DNA from 2 places in the Companilactobacillus metriopterae genome. Region 1 is predicted to be linked to the other one. Evidence: predicted binding sites of a transcription regulator. Region 1 holds the regulator's gene; the other holds the start of a gene.
The links. The regulator LexA, encoded in region 1, represses DNA repair genes until DNA is damaged. The targets are predictions, from matches to a motif close to CNAACANNTGTTNG.
Positions count from the first base shown of each region.

Region 2: the regulator LexA is predicted to act here: its motif matches at 7,887-7,900, upstream of uvrB (excinuclease ABC subunit UvrB).

Region 1 is NZ_CP024610.1:1,129,728-1,140,242, reverse strand. It holds gene ftsY (signal recognition particle-docking protein FtsY) at 1-141, shown strand, start outside; gene ylxM (YlxM family DNA-binding protein) at 131-472, shown strand; gene ffh (signal recognition particle protein) at 486-1,925, shown strand; gene rpsP (30S ribosomal protein S16) at 2,011-2,283, shown strand; gene rimM (ribosome maturation factor RimM) at 2,357-2,872, shown strand; gene trmD (tRNA (guanosine(37)-N1)-methyltransferase TrmD) at 2,872-3,597, shown strand; gene rplS (50S ribosomal protein L19) at 3,711-4,061, shown strand; gene lexA (transcriptional repressor LexA) at 4,113-4,736, opposite strand; gene CS873_RS05580 (DUF896 domain-containing protein) at 4,822-5,070, shown strand; gene CS873_RS05575 (YneF family protein) at 5,134-5,349, shown strand; gene purE (5-(carboxyamino)imidazole ribonucleotide mutase) at 5,509-5,994, shown strand; gene purK (5-(carboxyamino)imidazole ribonucleotide synthase) at 5,954-7,123, shown strand; partial or broken gene purC (phosphoribosylaminoimidazolesuccinocarboxamide synthase) at 7,113-7,816, shown strand; gene purS (phosphoribosylformylglycinamidine synthase subunit PurS) at 7,819-8,061, shown strand; gene purQ (phosphoribosylformylglycinamidine synthase subunit PurQ) at 8,062-8,733, shown strand; partial or broken gene purL (phosphoribosylformylglycinamidine synthase subunit PurL) at 8,730-10,515, shown strand, end outside.
Region 2 is NZ_CP024610.1:679,938-690,452, reverse strand. It holds gene whiA (DNA-binding protein WhiA) at 1-923, opposite strand, end outside; gene CS873_RS03330 (gluconeogenesis morphogenetic factor MgfK) at 923-1,963, opposite strand; gene rapZ (RNase adapter RapZ) at 1,944-2,861, opposite strand; gene uvrA (excinuclease ABC subunit UvrA) at 2,958-5,807, opposite strand; gene uvrB (excinuclease ABC subunit UvrB) at 5,810-7,822, opposite strand; gene CS873_RS03310 (phospho-sugar mutase) at 7,945-9,633, opposite strand; gene CS873_RS03305 (PTS galactitol transporter subunit IIC) at 9,789-10,515, opposite strand, start outside.

The sequences.
Region 1 (10,515 bases):
AGAAATGAATTACATATTCCTGTTAAGCTAGTGGGATTAGGGGAATCAATGGATGACCTAAGAGATTTCGATCCTGAGAAATTTATCTATGGACTATTTAAGGATTTAATTATTTCAGGAGAATCATCAGATGAAAATTGATGAAACAAATAAAATCAATTTGTTGTATGATTTTTATCATTCACTACTAACTGATAAACAAGATCAATATATGTATTTATATTATGTAGAGGATTTTTCATTATCTGAAATTTCGGAACAGCTGAATGTTTCAAGACAGGCTGTACTGGATAACTTACATCGAACAGTCAATACTTTAGAAAAAATTGACAGTGAATTAAACTTAATTAATCGAACTCAAGAAATTGATTATGTTTCTCAACGACTATCTCAAATTGTTGAAGATAAATATCCAGATGATAATGAACTCCATGAATTAGTAGATCGTATTTCTAAAATAAATGAAAAGTAAGTAGGGTTATAAAATGGCTTTTGAAGGCTTAAGTGATAGATTACAAAAAGTTTTCTCTAATCTAAGAGGAAAAGGTAAACTTTCTGAAGACGACATTCGTTCTGTTACTCGTGAAGTTAGAATGGCTTTATTGGAAGCTGATGTTAACTTTGATGTTGTTAAAGATTTCGTCAAAGTAGTTAGAGAACGCTCTCTAGGCGCAGAGGTAATGGAAAGTTTAACACCTTCCCAACAAGTTATTAAAATTGTTGATGAAGAATTAACTAAGTTAATGGGTAATGAAGCAGAACCATTAAATAAATCACCGCACATACCAACAATCATCATGATGGTTGGTTTACAAGGTGCTGGTAAGACAACTACTGCGGGTAAATTAGCAAATAGATTAAAGACAAAACAAAATGCACGACCTTTATTTATTGCTGCCGATGTTTATAGACCTGCTGCTATTGAGCAATTAAAAACAATTGGTGAACAATTGGATGTGCCTGTTTATGACGAAGGTACTGATGTAAATCCAGTTGAAATTGTAAGAGCAGGGTTAAAAGTTGCTGCTGAAAATAAAAACGATTATGTAATTATTGATACTGCTGGTCGATTAGAAATCGATGAACAATTGATGAATGAGCTTAAAGAAATCAAAGAGCTAGCTTCTCCTGATGAAATTTTGTTCGTAGCAGATTCAATGACTGGTCAAGTTGCTGCAACAGTTGCTGAAGGATTCAATGAGCAATTGGATATTACTGGTGTTGTACTAACAAAATTAGATGGTGATACTCGTGGTGGTGCTGCTTTATCAATTCGCTCAGTTACAGGTAAACCTATAAAATTTATTGGACAAGGTGAAAAACTTGATCAATTAGATGTTTTCCATCCAGATCGTATGGCCGATCGTATTTTGGGAATGGGAGATATGCTAAGTCTTATTGAAAAAGCTCAAGAAGACTACGATCAAAAACAAGCTGAAGATTTAGCAACAAAAATGAAGGAAAATAGTTTTGATTTTAATGATTTTGTTGATCAAATGAATCAAATTCAAAATATGGGTCCTTTAGATGAAATTTTGAAAATGATTCCTGGAATGGCTAATAATCCAGCTGTTGCAAATATGCAAATGGATGAAAAGGATATCGAACATTTGAAAGCCATTGTTTATTCAATGACTCCTCAAGAAAGAGAAAATCCAGATATTTTGAATCCATCTAGACGTAGAAGAATTGCTAGTGGTTCTGGTCGTGACATACAAGAAGTTAATAGAATGATTAAGCAGTTTAAGCAATCCAAAGAAATGATGCGTCAAATGAGCAAGGGTAACATGTCAGGGATGGAACAAATGTTTGGAAACGGAGTTTCTGGCCGTCTTGGTAAAATGGCTATGAATTCAATGGTTAAGAAGAATAAAAAGAACAAGAAAAAACGAATGAAGAAAATGAAACGTTACAAGTCAAAATAAAATATAAATATGTAAAGAAAAAAACTTTACAGGAATATATTTTATATGTATACTATTAAAGTTAAGTAATTAGGAGGAACAAATTATGGCAGTTAAAATCAGAATGAAACGCATGGGTAGTAAGTTAAGACCATTTTACAGAATCGTTGTTGCTGACTCACGTTCACCACGTGATGGTCGCTTTATCGAACAAGTAGGTTACTACAACCCAATTTCACAACCAGAAGAACTAAAATTAGATGATGACAAAATTATGGACTGGCTACAAAAAGGTGCACAACCTTCAGATACAGTTCGTAACTTGCTAAAACAACATGGTATTATGCAAAAATATCATGAAAGCAAATATTCAAAATAATTTGTTCTAATTAAAATAGGATCCGATAATTAATTTTATCTGATCCTATTTGTTTATAATGGAGGATTTAAGTATGCCTGAAAAATTATATCGTGTTGGAACAATTGTAAATACTCATGGTATTCGTGGTGAAGTAAGAGTTATTTCGGTAACTGATTTTCCAAAAGAACGATTTCAAAGTGGTGCTACACTTTATTTGAAATATCAAAATAAATATATAAAGATGACAGTTGAGTCATCAAGACCACATAAAAAATTTTATTTGTTAAAATTTAAAGATTTGGATAACATCAATGATGTTGAAAAATATGTTAAATCAGAGTTATTTACAGATGATGAAGTAATGCCAGAGTTAGAAGAGGGCGAGTTCTATTATCGTCAAATCATTGGATTAGAAGTTCAAGATCCTAGATTTGGCAATGTAGGAAAAATTACTGAAATCATGGAATTAGGTCCAAATGATGTATGGGTAGTAAAAAGTCCCAAATATGATGAAGTTTTAATACCATATATAAAAAGTGTAGTAAAAAATGTAGATTTAGAAAAAGGTATTGTTAACGTAGAAATACCAGATGGATTGATAGAATAATGGATATAACTGTATTAAGTATTTTCCCAAAAATGTTTGATTCTTTGAATGAATCACTTATAGGTAAAGCACAAGAAAAAAATCTTGTTGATTTGGATGTAGTCGACTTTAGAGAATTTACTACACAAAAACAAAAACATGTTGATGATACTATATATGGTGGTGGTGCTGGTATGCTCTTAATGCCACAACCTATATTTGATGCTATGGATTATGTAGATAAAAAGAAACCAGGAAAAAAGAGAGTTGTTTTATTGGATCCTGCTGGAAAAACGTTTGATTCTCATATGGCAAGGGATTTTGCTAGAGAAGATCACCTTGTCTTTATTTGTGGACATTATGAAGGATTTGATGAGCGAATCAAAGAATTAGTAACAGACGAAGTATCAATAGGAGATTACATTCTTACTGGTGGAGAGTTACCAACTATGAGTATGATTGATGCTACATTGAGATTTGTTCCAGGTGTTCTGGGTAATGCACTTTCAGCAGAAGATGAATCGTTTAATGGTTTATTGGAATATCCTCAATATACTAGACCGGCAGATTTCAGAGGAATGGAAGTACCAGAAGTTCTTAGAAGTGGCAATCATGAAAATATTCGTCGCTGGAGAATGGAAAAATCCATACAGAAAACATTAGAACGACGACCTGATTTACTCGAAAAAACTTATTTAACCGATGAAGAAAGTAAATATTTAGATAAGTTAAAACGTGAAATGTAGTTTACATATTACTATTCATAATGTAATATGTATAAGGTGTTTACACACATAATTAACGATGTTCCGCTGTATATAGTAGAATATATAAGAGTGTCGAATAGGGAGATTTTCAAATGAATCAATTAATTCAAGATATTACAAAAGAACAATTGCGTTCTGACGTACCTGATTTCCGCCCTGGTGACTCTGTACGAGTTCATGCTAAGGTTGTTGAAGGTTCTCGTGAACGTATTCAAATTTTTGAAGGTGTTGTTCTTAAGAGACGTGGTACAGGTGTTAGTGCTACATATACTGTTCGTAAGATCAGTAGTGGTGTAGGTGTTGAAAGAACATTCCCACTAAACACACCTCGTGTTGACAAGATTGAAGTTATCAGACGCGGTAGTGTACGTCGTAGTAAACTTTACTACCTACGTGATCGTACAGGTAAAGCTGCTCGTATCAAAGAACGCCGTATTGACTAAAAAAAGATATAAATAAAAAAGCTATACATCTTAGATGTATAGCTTTTTTATTTAAAATATTTGTGATCTATATAAACCGACTACCTTGCCAATAATCTGACAATCATCTAGAATAATTGGATCCATTTCATCATTTTCAGGTTGAAGACGTATGTGATCTGATTCTTTATAGAATCTTTTACATGTAGTTTCAATTTCATCTGTCAAAGCAATAACTATTTCACCATTCTTAGCAGTGTTTTGCTCATGAACAATGACATAATCTCCATCAAGAATACCTGCATTAATCATACTCTCACCGTTAATCTCTAGCATATATAATTCACCAGAGTCTCTATTCAAGTCGGGTGGAATAGGGAAGAATCCCTCTGGATTTCTCTCAGCTGTTATTGGAACTCCTGCGGCAACTTGTCCAAGGATAGGAATATCAGTAGATTTTACTCCAATAGCGTCAAGTCCAAGCTCAGTTACTTCGATGGTTCTAGGCTTAGAAGGATCACGTTGAATATATCCTTTTTTCTCTAGTCTTGAAAGGTGGCCATGGACTGTAGACGTAGATGATAAATTAACCTCATCACAAATCTCTCTGACAGTAGGTGGATATCCCTTTTCTGATAAATGTTCATGTATATAAGAAAGGATTTGTAACTGTTTTGATCCTTCTAATTTTGACATTACTGCACCTCATTGATAGTATCATTTATATGAATTGTAACAGAAACAACAAGTTATATCAAACAAGTGTTCGTATATAAAGGAGATAATTATGGAAGAACAAGAAAAATTAGTAAACGAAATAAATATGTTGGCTAAAAAGGCAAAAGAAGGGAAATTAACTGCTGAAGAAAAAATTCAGCAAGAAAAGCTTAGAAAACAATATCTTGCTAATTTCAGAGAAGGATTTAAATCTCAAATTGAGATGATGCAAGTCTTCGACAAAAAAGGTGCTGAAGTTACTCCAGAAAAAGTTAAGAAAATTCAAAGAGAAAAAGGACTTCGTGACGATTAGTCTTTTAATTAAGTTGTTTTTTTTGTAATATATAAGATAGTTATTTAGAAAGGTGTTTGTATAATGATTACAATAATTATTGCAGTAATAATTGCACTTCTTGCAGGAGCACTACTTGGATTTTTTGGTGCCAGATGGTACATGCAAAGATATTTCCAACAAAATCCTCCAATTAGTGAAGATATGGTAAGACAAATGATGGCTCAAATGGGACAAAAGCCTTCACAAAAGAAATTGAATCAAGTTATGAATTCAATGAGACAATCACAAAAAAAATAATTACTTTTTAGAACTTCGAGCGTAATTTACGTTCGAGGTTTTTTTTTGTGCAAAAAAACATACTATCTAAAATTATTTTCAAATAATGTACGTATTCTATTTATAGTATCAATTTTTATTTCTTATTTATCTATTAAAAAGTGAGAAAGGTCGAATAATATGGATGTTTCAGTAGTAATGGGATCTGTATCAGATTTAAAAACTATGCAATTAACTTCAGATTTGCTAGAAAAACTCGAAGTTAACTATGATATGCAAATTATTTCTGCACATCGTACACCAAAAGAAATGATGAATTTTGCTGAAAGAGCTGCAGACAGAGGTACTAAAGTAATAATCGCCGCTGCGGGTGGCGCAGCTCATCTGCCAGGAATGCTGGCGTCTTTAACTGAAATTCCTGTTATAGGAGTACCTATAAAGAGTAATGATCTTAATGGAATAGATTCGCTTCTATCAATTGTACAAATGCCTTCCGGAATTCCAGTTGCAACAGTTGCAATAGGAGAATCAGGTGCGAAAAATGCTGCAATATTAGCTACAAAAATTTGTGCATTATCAAATAAACAATACAAGTCAAATATTCTGAATTATATGAATGAATTACATGACAAATCAATCGAAAGTGGAAAGAACATTGAATATTAAATCTGGCTCAACGATAGGAATAGTTGGTGGTGGTCAATTAGGAAAAATGATGGCACAGTCTGCTAAGCAAATGGGATATTATGTTGTCATTTTAGATCCTCAAAAAAATTGTTCTGCAGCTCAGGTTTCTGATCAACAGATTGTTGCTGAATATGACGACTTAGAAAGCTTAATTGAGTTATCTAAGGTAGTAGATGTTTTAACTTATGAATTTGAAAATGTCAGTGCTGAGACAATAAGTGAAATTCAAAAGTATACTGAAGTACGTCAAGGAATAACTGCACTATCTATTACTCAAAATAGAAAATTAGAAAAAAATAAAATTAAATCATTAAATTTACCGGTGACAAATTTTCAAATTGTTTCCAATATTGAAGAATTTTCTAAAAGTTTATCTGAAATAGGCATACCTGCTATTTTAAAAACTACAAACGGTGGTTATGACGGAAAAGGACAGATCAATATTGATACCCTGGATTTTTCTGAAAATAAAATTTTGGAATTATTAGAAAATGGCGAATGCATTTTAGAAAAAATGGTCGATCTTAAAGAGGAAGTCTCAGTAATAATATCTCGAAATATTAATGGAGATATTTCAATTTTTCCGATAATAAATAATGAACACAAAAATAACATTTTAAATATTAGTTACTTTTATCAAGATATTTCAAAAGAAATAGCAGAAGAGCTCACATCCATTGCAAAAAAGCTTGCTTCAGAACTTTGTCTAGTTGGAACAATGTGTGTTGAATTTTTCATCTCTAAAAATAATCAAGTCTATATAAATGAAATTGCCCCACGTCCACATAATTCTGGTCATTTAACAATTGAGGCATGTAATTTTTCTCAATTTAATACTCATATACGAGGAATTTGTAATTTACCAATGCCTAACATTTCTTTAAAGAGCAACGCGGTGATGATTAACGTCTTAGGTCAACATTATGATGCAGTGAAAGAAGCTGTATTTGAAAAACATATGTGGCATTTTCATGATTACTGCAAAGAATTACCTAAAAAGAATAGAAAAATGGCTCACATAACGGTATTAACAAATGAAAATCCGGTAATTTTAAAACAAGAATTTAAGAAAAATAAGATATGGGATGATAGTAAAAATGAAGGATAAATTAGTATATTCGGGAAAAGCCAAGAATCTTTATAGTACCGATAATGATGATGAACTTTTAATGGTTTATAAGGATCAAGCAACCTCGTTGAATGGTAAAAATAAAAAAATATAGAAGGCAAAGGTTTACTTAACTTTCAAATAACAAATATAATTTTTGACTATCTTCAAACAAATGGAATAAAAACACATTTTATTTCTAATTTAGATGACAAATCTCAAATTGTTCATAAGACAGAAGTCATTCCTCTGGAATTAGTTGTTAGAAACAAGATAGCAGGTAGTTTTGCTAAAAAATTTAATTTGCAGAGAGGTTTGAAATTAAAATATCCAGTTATCGAGTTCTACTATAAAAATGATGAACTCGATGATCCATTTATTAATGATTCACAGATTCTTGCGATTGATTTGATGAGTAAAGAAGAAATGATTTTTTTGAAAAATGAAGCACTAAAAATTAATGATCTTTTACTACCATACTTTGATTCTAAAAAATTAGATTTAATCGATTTTAAATTGGAGTTTGGTAGATTTGAAAATTCAATTATTTTAGTAGATGAATTTTCACCAGATAATTGTAGGTTGTGGGATAAGAGTACAGGTGATTCTCTGGATAAGGATGTATTTAGAAATAGTACTGGTAGTCTGATTGGTTCATATAAAGAAGTCTTAAAAAGATTGGTGGAATATTAGTTATGGCAACTGTGAAGGTATTAGTAAATTTTAAAAAATCTATTATTGATGTCCAAGGTCAGGAAGTGGAAAAAATAGCTGATGGAATGGGATTTAAAAGTATTGAAGCAATAAGAATTGGAAAGTATTTTGAAATTGATATTTCAGATAACACAGATAATGAAGAAGAAATTATTTCAGAATTGTCAGAGAAGTTATTAATTAATCCTAATTTGGAAGAATTTACTATTTTGGAGGAAAGATAATTGAAATTGGCAGTTATTGTCTTTCCAGGTTCAAATTGTGATAAAGATTTGTATCATGCACTAAAAATAACTACAAACCATGAAATTGAGTTTGTTAATTCTGATGAGTCCAGTTTAGAAGGATTTGATGGTGTTTTTATTCCAGGTGGCTTCTCTTATGGAGATTATTTAAGAAGTGGTGCTCTAGCAGCTAAAACTCCAATTACTAAGGCTATTAAACAACTTGCTGTCCAAGGCAAACCCGTACTAGGAATATGTAATGGATTTCAAATTTTAACTGAAATGAATCTATTACCAGGGTCACTGATAAAAAATGATTCTGGAAAGTTTATTTGTGATACACCTACTTTAATCGTAAAAAATAATCAGACGATGTTTAGTAATGAATATAAAGAAAATCAAGAGATTAGATTACCAATAGCACATGGTGAGGGTAAATTTTACTGTGACTTAAGTACATTAAAAAATTTAAAAGAGAACAATCAAATCATTCTTCAATATTCAGATGATGTTAATGGCAGTATCGATAAAATAGCAGGCATTACAAACATCAAAGGAAATGTAATGGGATTAATGCCACATCCGGAGAGAGCAATTGAAGAAATGCTTGGTTCCAAGGATGGAATTAAATTATTTAAATCTATATTCAAAAGTAGTGAGGTAAATCAATGAATGAGCCAACACCCATTGAATTAAAAGAAACAAAATTGTATAAAAATTGGGGTCTAACAACTGAAGAATACGATTATTTATGTGAGGACGTATTAAAAAGATTACCCAACTATACTGAGTTAGGCATTTTTTCAGTTATGTGGAGTGAGCATTGTTCATATAAAAACTCTAAAAACGTATTAAAAAAATTTCCTTCGTCGGGTAGTAATGTTATTACAGGAGCAGGAGAAGACGCTGGTGCGATTGATATAGGTGACGGTATGGCAGTAGTTTTTAAGGCAGAAGGCCATAATCATTCCTCAGCAGTTGAACCTTTTCAAGGAGCAGCAACAGGAGTCGGTGGAATTATTAGGGATATTTTTTCCATGGGAGCAGAACCAATAGCATTAACCGATAGTTTGAAGTTTGGACTTTTGGAGGATAAAGAGACCAAAAACTTAGTAAGTGAGGTTGTTTCCGGAATTGGATGGTATGGGAATAGTATTGGAATACCAAATATAGCGGGAGAAATATCTTTTGAAAATTGTTATAAAAAGAATCCACTTGTTAATGCGATGTGTATAGGACTTATAAAAAAATCAAATCTAACTACAAGTTCTGCAAAAGGAACTGGGAATCTGCTAATCTACGTCGGATCAAAAACAGGAAGAGATGGAATTCACGGGGCAACATTTGCATCAGATGAGTTTGACGAAAACAACAGTACTCAAAAATCTGCTGTCCAAGTAGGAAATCCATTTATGGAAAAGTTGTTTATGGATTCTTGTTTAGATTTAGTTATCAATCATCCTAACTGGGTTAAGGGGATGCAAGATATGGGCGCTGCTGGATTAATATCTTCGACATCAGAGATGGTTTCCAAAACTGGATGTGGAATTACTTTAAATATTGATAACATTCCACAAAGAGAATCAGATATATCTGCATATGAGATGTTACTTTCAGAATCGCAAGAGAGAATGGTTTTATGTATTGAAAAAGAGAACAGTTCAAAAATCATTCAACATTTTAAAAAATCAGGTTTGGATGCTGTAATCATCGGAGAAATTACTGACAATGATACTTATAAAGCAACATTCAACGGAGAAACAGTTGTAGATGTGCCTTGTCAGTGGAATTGTTGATAAAGCTCCTATATACATTAGATCTGTGGTGGAATCAAAAAGAGTTTCATCTCAGCCATCATCGCAGTATGTTCCTGAAATAAGTAATTTAGAAAATACATTAATAAATATCTTAAAACAGCCTAACATTTCTGATAAAAGTTTTTTTTATAAAACCTATGATTCTCAAGTTAAATCAGATACTGTGGTTCTTCCGGGAGGAGATGCCGGAGTAGTAAGAATTAAAGAAACAAGTAAGGCAATTGCCGTAACCAATGACAGTAATTCAAGGTTTGTTTATTTAGATCCATTTATTGGTGGACAAATTTTAACATTAGAATCCGTAAATAATCTTATTTCAACAGGTGCTAGGCCAGTAGGATTGACGGATTGCTTGAACTTTGGAAATCCAGAAAATCCAGAAATTTTTTATGATTTTTCAAAGAGTGTTGATGGTATTTCTGATATCTGTACAACATATGAGCTGCCTGTAGTATCTGGAAATGTTTCCTTATTTAATGAGTTTGAGGAAGATGCTATCTATCCAAGTCCCATGATTGGGATGGTTGGTTTGGTAGATGATACAGAAAATATAACTACAATAGATTTTAAAAATGCAGGAGATTTAATTTATTTAATTGGGGAAACTAAAGACGATTTCAATGGGTCAGAAATTCAA
Region 2 (10,515 bases), 450 kb from region 1:
TCTTCTGCAATTTGATTTAGTTTTCTTAACCTATGATTAATACCTGACTTGGAAATAGCACCACTAGGTACCATATCCCCAAGTTCCTTAAGTGAAACTTCAGGATTATCCATTCTTAAAATTGCAATTTCTTTTAATTTTTGTGGTAAAGAATCTAAACCAACTGTATCGCGTAAAAATTTGATATTGTCAATTTGCTTTTCTGCAGCTTCAACAGTTTTATTTATATTAGCATTCTCGCAGTTAACAAGACGATTCACAGAATTTCTCATATCTCTAACAATTCTGATATCTTCAAATTTTAACATTGCATTCGTTGCACCGATTAACTGCAAAAATTCTGCTATTTTTTCAGCTTCTTTCAAATAAACAATGAAACCATTACGTCTGTTTGTAGTTTTAGCATTCAATCCAAATTTGTTCATCATAGAAGCAATATCATCATTATGTGATTCATATAATGAATAAATTTCTAAATGATATCTTGATGTTTCAGGATTATTCACACTTCCTGTAGCCAAAAACGCACCACGAAGGTATGAGCGCATACGCTGTTTTTCTTCCAACATATCTTTTGGAACGTCTGTATTAATTCCAAAACTATTTTTATCAATAATACCTAAATCGCTTAAAATAAGTTCTGTATCATATTTTAATCTTACTAAATATTGATTGTTCTTTTTTAATTTCATTTTCTTGCGAACCAATAATTCTGATTCGACACCATAATTTTGTTTGATTAAAGAAAAAATTCTTCGAGCAATAGCAGGATTTTCAGTGACTGCTGTCAGAACAAAATGATGATTTTGTAAACTGACTGATCCATTCATGCGCAACAATGCAGATAACTCTACTCTGGCATGTTCCGGATGAACTTCTAATCCTGTTAATTCTTTCTTTACTTCACTTGCATATGAAGACACTACGATCTCACCTCATTTTTTCTATTACCTGATCTCATAGCTAGGTTTAATATTTCTTCTGTTATTTTATCTCCGTTATGGAAAGCTCCCTTATTGTGTAACGACAAGAAATTATCTTGTACAACTCGACAGCCCATTTCACGAAGACGTTTGTAATCTGTTTCTACTTGTTTTACATACTCATCATACTTTTTCAAATCCATGTAATCATTTGGAATTGGTGCCGTATTAACTAAAACAGTATCTACGTAATTACCACCTAAATGATCATTAATCACTTGGACATGGTCAGCATCTGTAAAGCCTTCTGTTTCACCAATTTGCGTCATAATATTGCAAACATAAACTATTTCTGCAGAAGTTTGACGCATGGCTTCCCCTAACTCTTTAATCATCAAATTAGGAAGAATGCTTGTAAATAAACTACCTGGTCCTAAAACTATTACGTCTGCTTGCATAATTGATGCAATAACAGGTAACAATGATTCTGGTTCTTTTTCTGGTTCTTCTGAGTTGGTAACCCAAACTCTCTTAACATGCTTACCAGAATGGGTAATATCATGTTCTCCAGAAATAACACTTCCATCAGTGAATTCAGCATTCAAAGTTAATTTAGTATTACTGGCTGGAAATACTCGACCATCTATCTTCATCATTTTTGACAACTCTTGAACTGCATCAAAAATATTAGGTGACATTTCTGTAAGTGCAGCAATAATCAAATTACCTATTGCGTGACCTGCAAAAAAGTCGTCATTACTTTTGAAACGATATTGAAAAACATCAAGTTCAACATCTGGTAAATCTGATAGAGATGCTAGAACATTACGAATATCCCCAGGTGGAACCACATTAATATAGTCTCGGATAATTCCTGAAGATCCTCCATCATCAGCCACAGTAACAATAGCGGTGATTTCAGCATCTTTATTCCTCAAACTATTTAAAATAACTGGTAATCCTGTTCCCCCACCTATAACAACAACTTTAGGTCGACGTCCTTTTACAACTCGGACAATTCTATTTGTTGCCATGCTCAATTACCTTCTTTTGAGATTTTTCCATATCACGATGTGATATATCGGTGTTATATCCTAACTTAGCTAAATCTTTTGATAAGCGTTCTGTAATAGCTACAGAGCGATGTTGACCACCTGTACAACCAATAGCAATTGTCAGATTACTCTTACCTTCTGCTTTGTAACCAGGAACTATATCCTTTAGTAAATCAAAGAATTTAGTATAAAAATTCTCAGTTCCATCAGCGTTCATAACATAATCATAAACTTCTTTATCTTGACCAGTTTTGGCTTTTAATTCATCGATATAAAATGGATTTTTTAAAAATCTCACATCCATCACAATATCAGCGTCTATTGGTAAACCATATTTAAACCCAAATGACATTGTTTGAATTTGAAAAGTGGGTTTTGTATTACTATTTTGGAAATTTTCAAAAATTTGTTCACGCAATTCTCTAGGAGACAAATCACTCGTATCAATTCTGACACTAGCACGGTGTTTTAATTCAGAAAGAAGTTTTCTTTCCATATTTATTCCATCAAGTAGTCGACCTTCACCTGCTAGCGGATGACTACGTCTGGTTTCTTTGTATCTTGAAACCAATACTTGATTAGATGAATCTAGAAATAGAATTTTCATTTCTACTTCTTCACCTAATTCAATTTCATCAGCTTCTACTTTAGAAATCATTGAAAAAATTTCATCATAAAAATCTCTAGAACGAATATCTACAACAAGGGCGACTTTATTGATATTACCTGATTCATAAACTAGTTCCCAAAATTTTGGTAGTAAGTTTGGAGGCATATTATCGATACAAAAGTATCCCATATCTTCAAATGCCTTCATGGCTACTGATTTACCAGCGCCACTCATTCCCGTTACAACTACTAGTTTCATTGGTTCTCTTGACATGTTTGCACCTCTCATTATTTGTTAATTATAACACAGCAACCCTGGTGTGTCTTTTAGAAAAAATAACCTCATTTCTATTATGAAATGAGGTTATTTTTATTTACTCTTTTTTGTTCTTTCAATATCACGCTTCAAAATTGGAGCAAGGTACTTACCAGTATAACTTTCGTCTACTTTAACTACTTGTTCCGGTGTTCCGGTAGCAATGATTGTTCCACCACCATCTCCTCCTTCTGGTCCTAAATCAATTAACCAATCAGAAGATTTTATAACGTCCAAATTATGTTCAATAACCAAGACAGTATTACCTTCATCAACTAATCTTTGAAGTACCTCTAACAGTCTCTTTATATCATCAGTATGTAAACCTGTTGTTGGTTCATCTAAGATATAGAAGTTTTTTCCGCTAGATTTTTTGTATAATTCAGAAGCTAATTTCATACGTTGAGCTTCTCCACCAGACAATTGTGTCGCTGATTGTCCAAGTGCAACATATCCTAATCCAACATCAACAATTGTTTGTAGTTTACGTTTAATCTTTGGAATAGTATTGAAGAACTCTAAAGCATCTTCAACTTTCATATCTAAAATTTCAGAGATATTTTTATCCTTATAAGTTACTTCTAAAGTTTCTGAATTATATCTAGTACCATGACAAACTTCACAAGGAACATAAACATCTGGCAAGAAATTCATCTCAATTTTGATAATTCCATCACCACGACAGTTTTCACAACGACCGCCCTTAACGTTAAATGAGAAGCGACCTTTTTTATAACCACGTAATTTGGCTTCATTTGTTTGTGCAAATAAATCACGTACGTCATCAAATACTCCAGTATAAGTAGCAGGATTACTTCTAGGAGTTCTACCAATAGGACTTTGATCAATCGCTATCAGTTTTTCGAGTCCTTCATATCCCTTAATAGACTTATACTTTCCAGGTTTTTCTGAGTTATTATTCATTTTCTGAGCTAAGGCTCTTTTTAGAATCATGTTAACTAATGTAGATTTACCTGAACCAGAAACACCAGTGACTGAAATAAATTTACCTAACGGGAAGTTAACTTTTAAATTCTTCAAATTATTTTCTGAAGCTCCAGTAATTTGAATTTTGTCTCCATTCCCCTTACGACGTTTTAATGGAACTGGGACAAATTTTTCACCTGATAAATACTTACCCGTTAATGAATTAGGATTATTTTTCACTTCTTCAGGTGTTCCTGCTGCCATAATTTCTCCACCATGTGATCCTGCACCTGGTCCGACATCTATTAAGTAATCTGATGCCAACATAGTATCTTCATCATGTTCAACAACAATCAAAGTATTGCCAAGATCACGCATCTGTTTCAATGAAGTAATCAATCGATCATTATCTCTTTGATGAAGTCCGATAGATGGTTCATCTAAGATATACATAACTCCTGACAAATTAGAACCTATTTGTGTTGCCAAGCGAATACGCTGAGCTTCTCCACCAGATAGTGTTCCAGCTGAACGAGAGAGTGTTAGATAATCTAAACCAACGTTGATCAAGAAGCTAATACGATCTCTAACTTCTTTTAATATTGGTTTTGCGATAACAGTTTTTTGTTCACCTAAAGTTAGATTGTCAAAGAAAGGCATATCTTCCTTGATAGAGAAACTTGAAACTTCAGCAATATCTTTTCCATCAATTTTAACAGCAAGGGCTTTTTCGTTTAGTCTCTTACCTTTACAAACAGGACATTTTAACTCTGTCATGTATTTACGCATAGTTTCTCTTACGAAATCACTATTTGTTTCGTGATAACGACGATCAATATTTGTAATCACACCTTCAAATGGTACGTCCACATCTCTAACACCACCAAAATCATTTTCGTAGTGGAAATGGAAAGTTTTGTCTCCTGCACCGTAAAGTATCATGTTCTTTTCTTTTTCAGATAACTTTTTAAAAGGTTTATCCATATCGATTTTGAATTCTTTACAAAATTGTGCCAACATTTCTGGATAATATTGTGAACTGATAGGATTCCAAGGCACTATAACACCGTCATTTAGGGTAAGAGTATCATCTTGAATTACTAGATCAATATCTACTTCTAACTTAACGCCAAGACCGTCACATCCCTCACAAGCACCAAAAGGAGCATTAAATGAGAACAATCTAGGCTCTACTTCTCCAACTGTGAATCCACATTTTGGACAAGAATTATTCTCTGAAAATATCATTGGTTCTGAACCAATAACATCGACATTCATGTAGCCATCTGACAATCTTAGAGCAGCTTCAACTGAATCAAATAATCTAGAACGAACTGAATCACTAACAACAATGCGGTCAACAACAACATCGATATCATGTTTTTTATTCTTATCTAACTCAATTTCATCATTGACGTCCATTGTTTCTCCATCAACTCTGATACGAACATAGCCTTGTTTTTTGATTTGTTCTAATTGCTTTTTATGTTGACCTTTTTTACCCCTAACAACTGGAGATAGAACTTGAATCTTAGTTTTTTCTTCAAGATTCATAATTTCATCAACCATTTGTTGAGCAGATTGGCTAGTTATTTCAGTCCCATCATTTGGACAAATAGGTGTACCAGCTCTAGCCCACAATAATCTTAAGTAATCATTGATTTCAGTAACTGTACCTACCGTAGAACGAGGATTTTTTGAGGTAGTTTTTTGATCAATTGAAATAGATGGACTTAACCCATCAATAGAATCTACATCTGGTTTATCCATTTGACCTAAAAATTGTCGTGCGTATGATGAAAGACTTTCGACGTATCGTCTTTGACCTTCGGCATACAATGTATCAAACGCCAAAGAACTTTTTCCAGATCCAGATAATCCTGTAACAACCACAAATTCATTACGTGGAATAGTAACATCAATATCTTTCAAATTATGTTCTCTAGCGCCATGAATAATTATTTTGTCATTTAACATAATTAATCAATTTCCGCCTTTAATTCTAAAATAGTATCTCTCAAATTGGCAGCAGCTTCGAAATCTAATTTCTTGGCGGCATTCTCCATTTGTTCATTCAAATTAACAAGTAATTCTTGTTTTTCTTTCTTAGTCATATCTGCAAAGCTAACATCATCTTGAATAATACTTTCACTTTCTGAAGCAGTATTATCAACTTTTTGAACTGCAGTAATAGCATCACGGATTGGTTTAATAATAGTTGTAGGTGTAACACCATGTTCTTTATTAAAGGCCATCTGTCTTTCTCTTCTATCCATGGTTTTATCAATAGCACCTTGCATAGAGTCTGTAACGCTATCCGCATACATGATTACTTTACCAGAAGAATTACGCGCAGCACGTCCAATGATTTGAACAAGTGATCTCTCTGATCGCAAGAAACCTTCCTTGTCAGCATCCAAAATAGCTATCAAGGAAACTTCTGGCACATCGATACCTTCTCTAAGTAGATTGATACCAATCAAAACATCAAACTTGCCTAATCGGAGATCACGAATTATTTCTGTACGCTCAAGTGTTTTGATATCACTGTGTAAATATTTGACTTTAATTCCTAAATCTTTGAAATAATCTGTTAAATCTTCAGCCATTTTCTTGGTTAAAGTTGTTACAAATACACGTTCATTTTTTTCAACACGTTCATTGATTTCACCGACAAGATCATCAATTTGTCCCATAATTGGTCGAACTTCAATCTCAGGATCTAATAGTCCAGTAGGACGAATGATTTGTTCAGCAACTTTGTCAGTACGTTCCATTTCGTAAGGCCCAGGAGTGGCAGAAACATACATAATTTGGTTAACATGTGTTTCAAATTCATCAAGAGTCAATGGTCTATTATCCAACGCACTAGGTAATCTAAATCCATAATCTACAAGCATTTGTTTTCTGGCACGATCACCATTATACATCCCTCTAATTTGAGGCATAGTAACATGGGACTCATCAATCATGATATTAAAATCATCTGGGAAAAAGTCTAGCAACGTATATGGTGGTTCGCCTTCAGCTCTGCCTTCCATATGTCTAGAGTAATTTTCAATACCAGATGTATAACCCATTTCGCGCATCATCTCAATATCGTATTCTGTTCTTTGTTTTAGACGTTGTGCTTCCAGAAGTTTACCTTCTTTGGTAAACAATGCTACTTGTTCTTCCATCTCTTTTTGAATTCTCTCAAGAGCGGCTTCCATAACTTCTTCATTGATCATAAAGTGAGTTGCCGGGAAGATTTCTACACGATTTAAAGTACCTGCAACTTCACCAGTCAATGCATTCATTTCAACAATACGATCAATTTCGTCACCAAAAAATTCAATACGATATGCATTGTCATCTCGTGAAGCTGGGAAAATATCGACAATATCACCGCGTACTCTAAATCTTCCACGTTGAAAATCGATATCATTTCTTTCAAATTGATTAGTTACTAATTCTTCTAGTAATTTATCTCGACTAATTTCTTGACCAACTTTTAAAGAAATAACACTTGCAGCATATTCTCTAGGATCACCCAATCCAAATATACAAGAAACAGATGCAACAATAATTACATCATTTCTCTCAAGTAACGCACTTGTTGCCGCATGTCGTAACTTATCAATCTCATCATTGATACTAGAATCTTTTTCGATGTAGGTATCACTTGAAGGCACATATGCTTCTGGTTGGTAGTAATCGTAGTAACTGACAAAATACTCAACTGCATTGTTAGGGAAAAATTCTTTGAATTCTCCATACAATTGTCCGGCCAAAGTTTTATTATGAGAAATAATTAAAGTCGGCTTGTTTAAATCCTTGATAATATTTGCCATAGTAAATGTTTTACCAGTACCTGTAGCACCCTCTAAAATCATCTCTTTATCGCCAGCTCTAAATTCTTTTTCAAGTTTTTCAATTGCTTGACCTTGATCGCCAGCAGGAGAATATTTAGAGACTAGTTCAAATTTGTGAGTATCATCTCTTTCAAGCATATATCTAACCTCCATTTAATCGCACATAGTAACCCATTATAATTTATTGAATATTTTAACATAACAAACGTATGTTCGCCATTATTAGCAACCTAAAAAAAGAGACCTTTAAAGGTCTCTTTTTAATCCCAACTTTTAATTGTTTTTACATACTCATTTAATTTATTCTCAGATTTTGCTTCAGTATCAGCAGTTACTCCAACATAAAACTTCATCTTGGGTTCTGTACCTGATGGTCTTATAGCTACCCATGTACCATCTTCCAAGATATATTTAAGCACATCTGCTTTAGGAAGATCAGTTTCTCCTAGATAATCAATTGTTTTGGTAACTTTCACACCATTGATATCTGATAAACCATCTTCACGAAATTCCTTCATAATCTCTTGCATGCGATCTTTTCCAGATATACCGTCAAATGTCTTGGAAATAGTCTCTTCATGATAAAAGCCGAGTTTGTTATACAACTCTTGCAATGCATCATAAATTGTCATGCCTTTTGATTCATAATATGCAGCTACTTCTGTTAATAAAATAGTTGCTTGCATTGCATCTTTGTCACGGACAAACGGTTTAACTAAGTAACCATAACTCTCCTCAAATCCAAATAGGAATTCATGACTATTAGTTTCTTCAAAATCTTCAATTTTTTCTGCAATATATTTGAAGCCAGTAAGTACATCAAAAATTTCGATATCGTAACTCTTAGCAACAGCTGCTGCTAATTCTGATGAGACAATTGATTTTATCACTGCCCCATTAGCTGGCAATTGACCTAACTCCTTCTTGGCTTGGAGTAAGTAGTTAAGCATTACTGCAGCAATTTGATTACCTGTCATTAAAGCATATGATCCATCAGGTTGGCGAACAGCAGCACCTAAACGATCAGCATCTGGATCTGTGGCAATAAGAATATTAGCGTCTACTTTTTCACCTTCAGCAATTGCCATATCAAAAGCTTGGGCAAATTCTGGATTAGGTGCTGGTGTAGTAGCAAACTCTGGATCCAATATTGCCTGCTTTGCGACCATAGAAAATTGTTTAAATCCTAAATTTTCAAATACTCGAGGAGCAATCATTTTACCAGTTCCATGTAGTGGAGTGTATACCACTTTAATTTTATCAGCTACTTTTTCAATCAAATCATGATTTACAATTACACTGTTCAGTTCTTTAAGATATAGTTGGTCAACATCTTCACCTATTATCTGTAATAAGTTTTCATCACGCAATTGTGAAATAGACTTCACCTTAATTGCAAATAAATCATTCGCTGCACGAGCATAATTAGTTATGTTATCAGATTCTTCTGGTGGCATTTGTCCACCATCTGGACCGTATATTTTAAATCCATTGTATTGTTTAGGATTATGACTAGCTGTAATCATAATTCCGGCATAAGTATTTAGTCTTCTTACTGCAAATGATAATTCTGGTGTTGGACGCAAACTATCAAAAACGAAAGAATTAATATTGTGTTGTCCTAGAACTCTTGCTGATTCATAAGCAAATACTTGAGAATAGTATCTAGAGTCATAGCTGATTGCCACACCTCTTTTTTTGATATCATCTCCCAAAGTATCCATAAATGATGCTAGTCCTTCAGTGGCTTGACGGACTGTATAAATATTCATTCTGTTTATTCCAGGTCCAATAAGTCCGCGCATACCTGCTGTACCAAATTCCATAGGTGCATAGAATGCTTCTTGGGCAACTGCTTCATCTTTTTGCATATCTAATAATTGATTTTTTAATTCAGGATCCATATTTTCGTAATTAATCCATGTTTGCATTGTATCTTGCCAAGACATATTGGTTCCTCCTGTTATGTAAGTCCTTACATTTGATTATATCAATCAATCTGTCATTTTTAAAATCGTTTTTTATATGATAGAAAATTAATCTTAAATTGTTCTTAAATGTAAAAATATTATTCAGATAAATAAAAAAAGACTGTCTCCAGTCTTTATTTTTGTGCAACAATTTTTCTACGATTGTAAAGCATTAATGCCAATGTAGCTATACCTAAAACAATAACTCCGATGATAGTAGCATTTACAGACAATTCATATGTTACCCAAGCAATCAAACTTCCCGCGAAGTCCAACGAGGCTACACCATTAGTACCATGAGGTATTAATTTGGGACTAACAGTATGAACTGCTTTTGTAAATGTAGGTGCTAGTGCAGTAGCAAACCACAAACTGCACATGATACCAACTATACCAGTAATTAGAGTTCTAAATGCATTTCCTTTTGTATAAGGAAGTACCAAAGGAAATACATAGATTAAACCTGCCAATGAAGCAAGTGGTAAAAACATGTTCCCTGGTAAGATAACTGACAAGAATAGTGTAATAGGAACTAATAATAATCCTACTGCCAATGTAACTGGATGACCAATGATAACTGAAGGTGTAATACCTATACTAATATCACGGTTTGTTTTGTATTTGTTAACAAGCAAGTATTGAGCTCTCTGTGAAGTAGGGTTCAATCCTTCCATGAATACTTTAGTAATTCTAGGTATCAATACCATAACAGCTGCCATAGTGATACCAAGCGTTAGCATCTTAGCAACAGTATAATGGGCAATTAATCCTAATAAAATACCAATTATAACACCCAAAAATGCTGGATCTCCGAATAATCCGTATCTCTTTTGCATTTTTTCTGCATCAATATCTATTTTA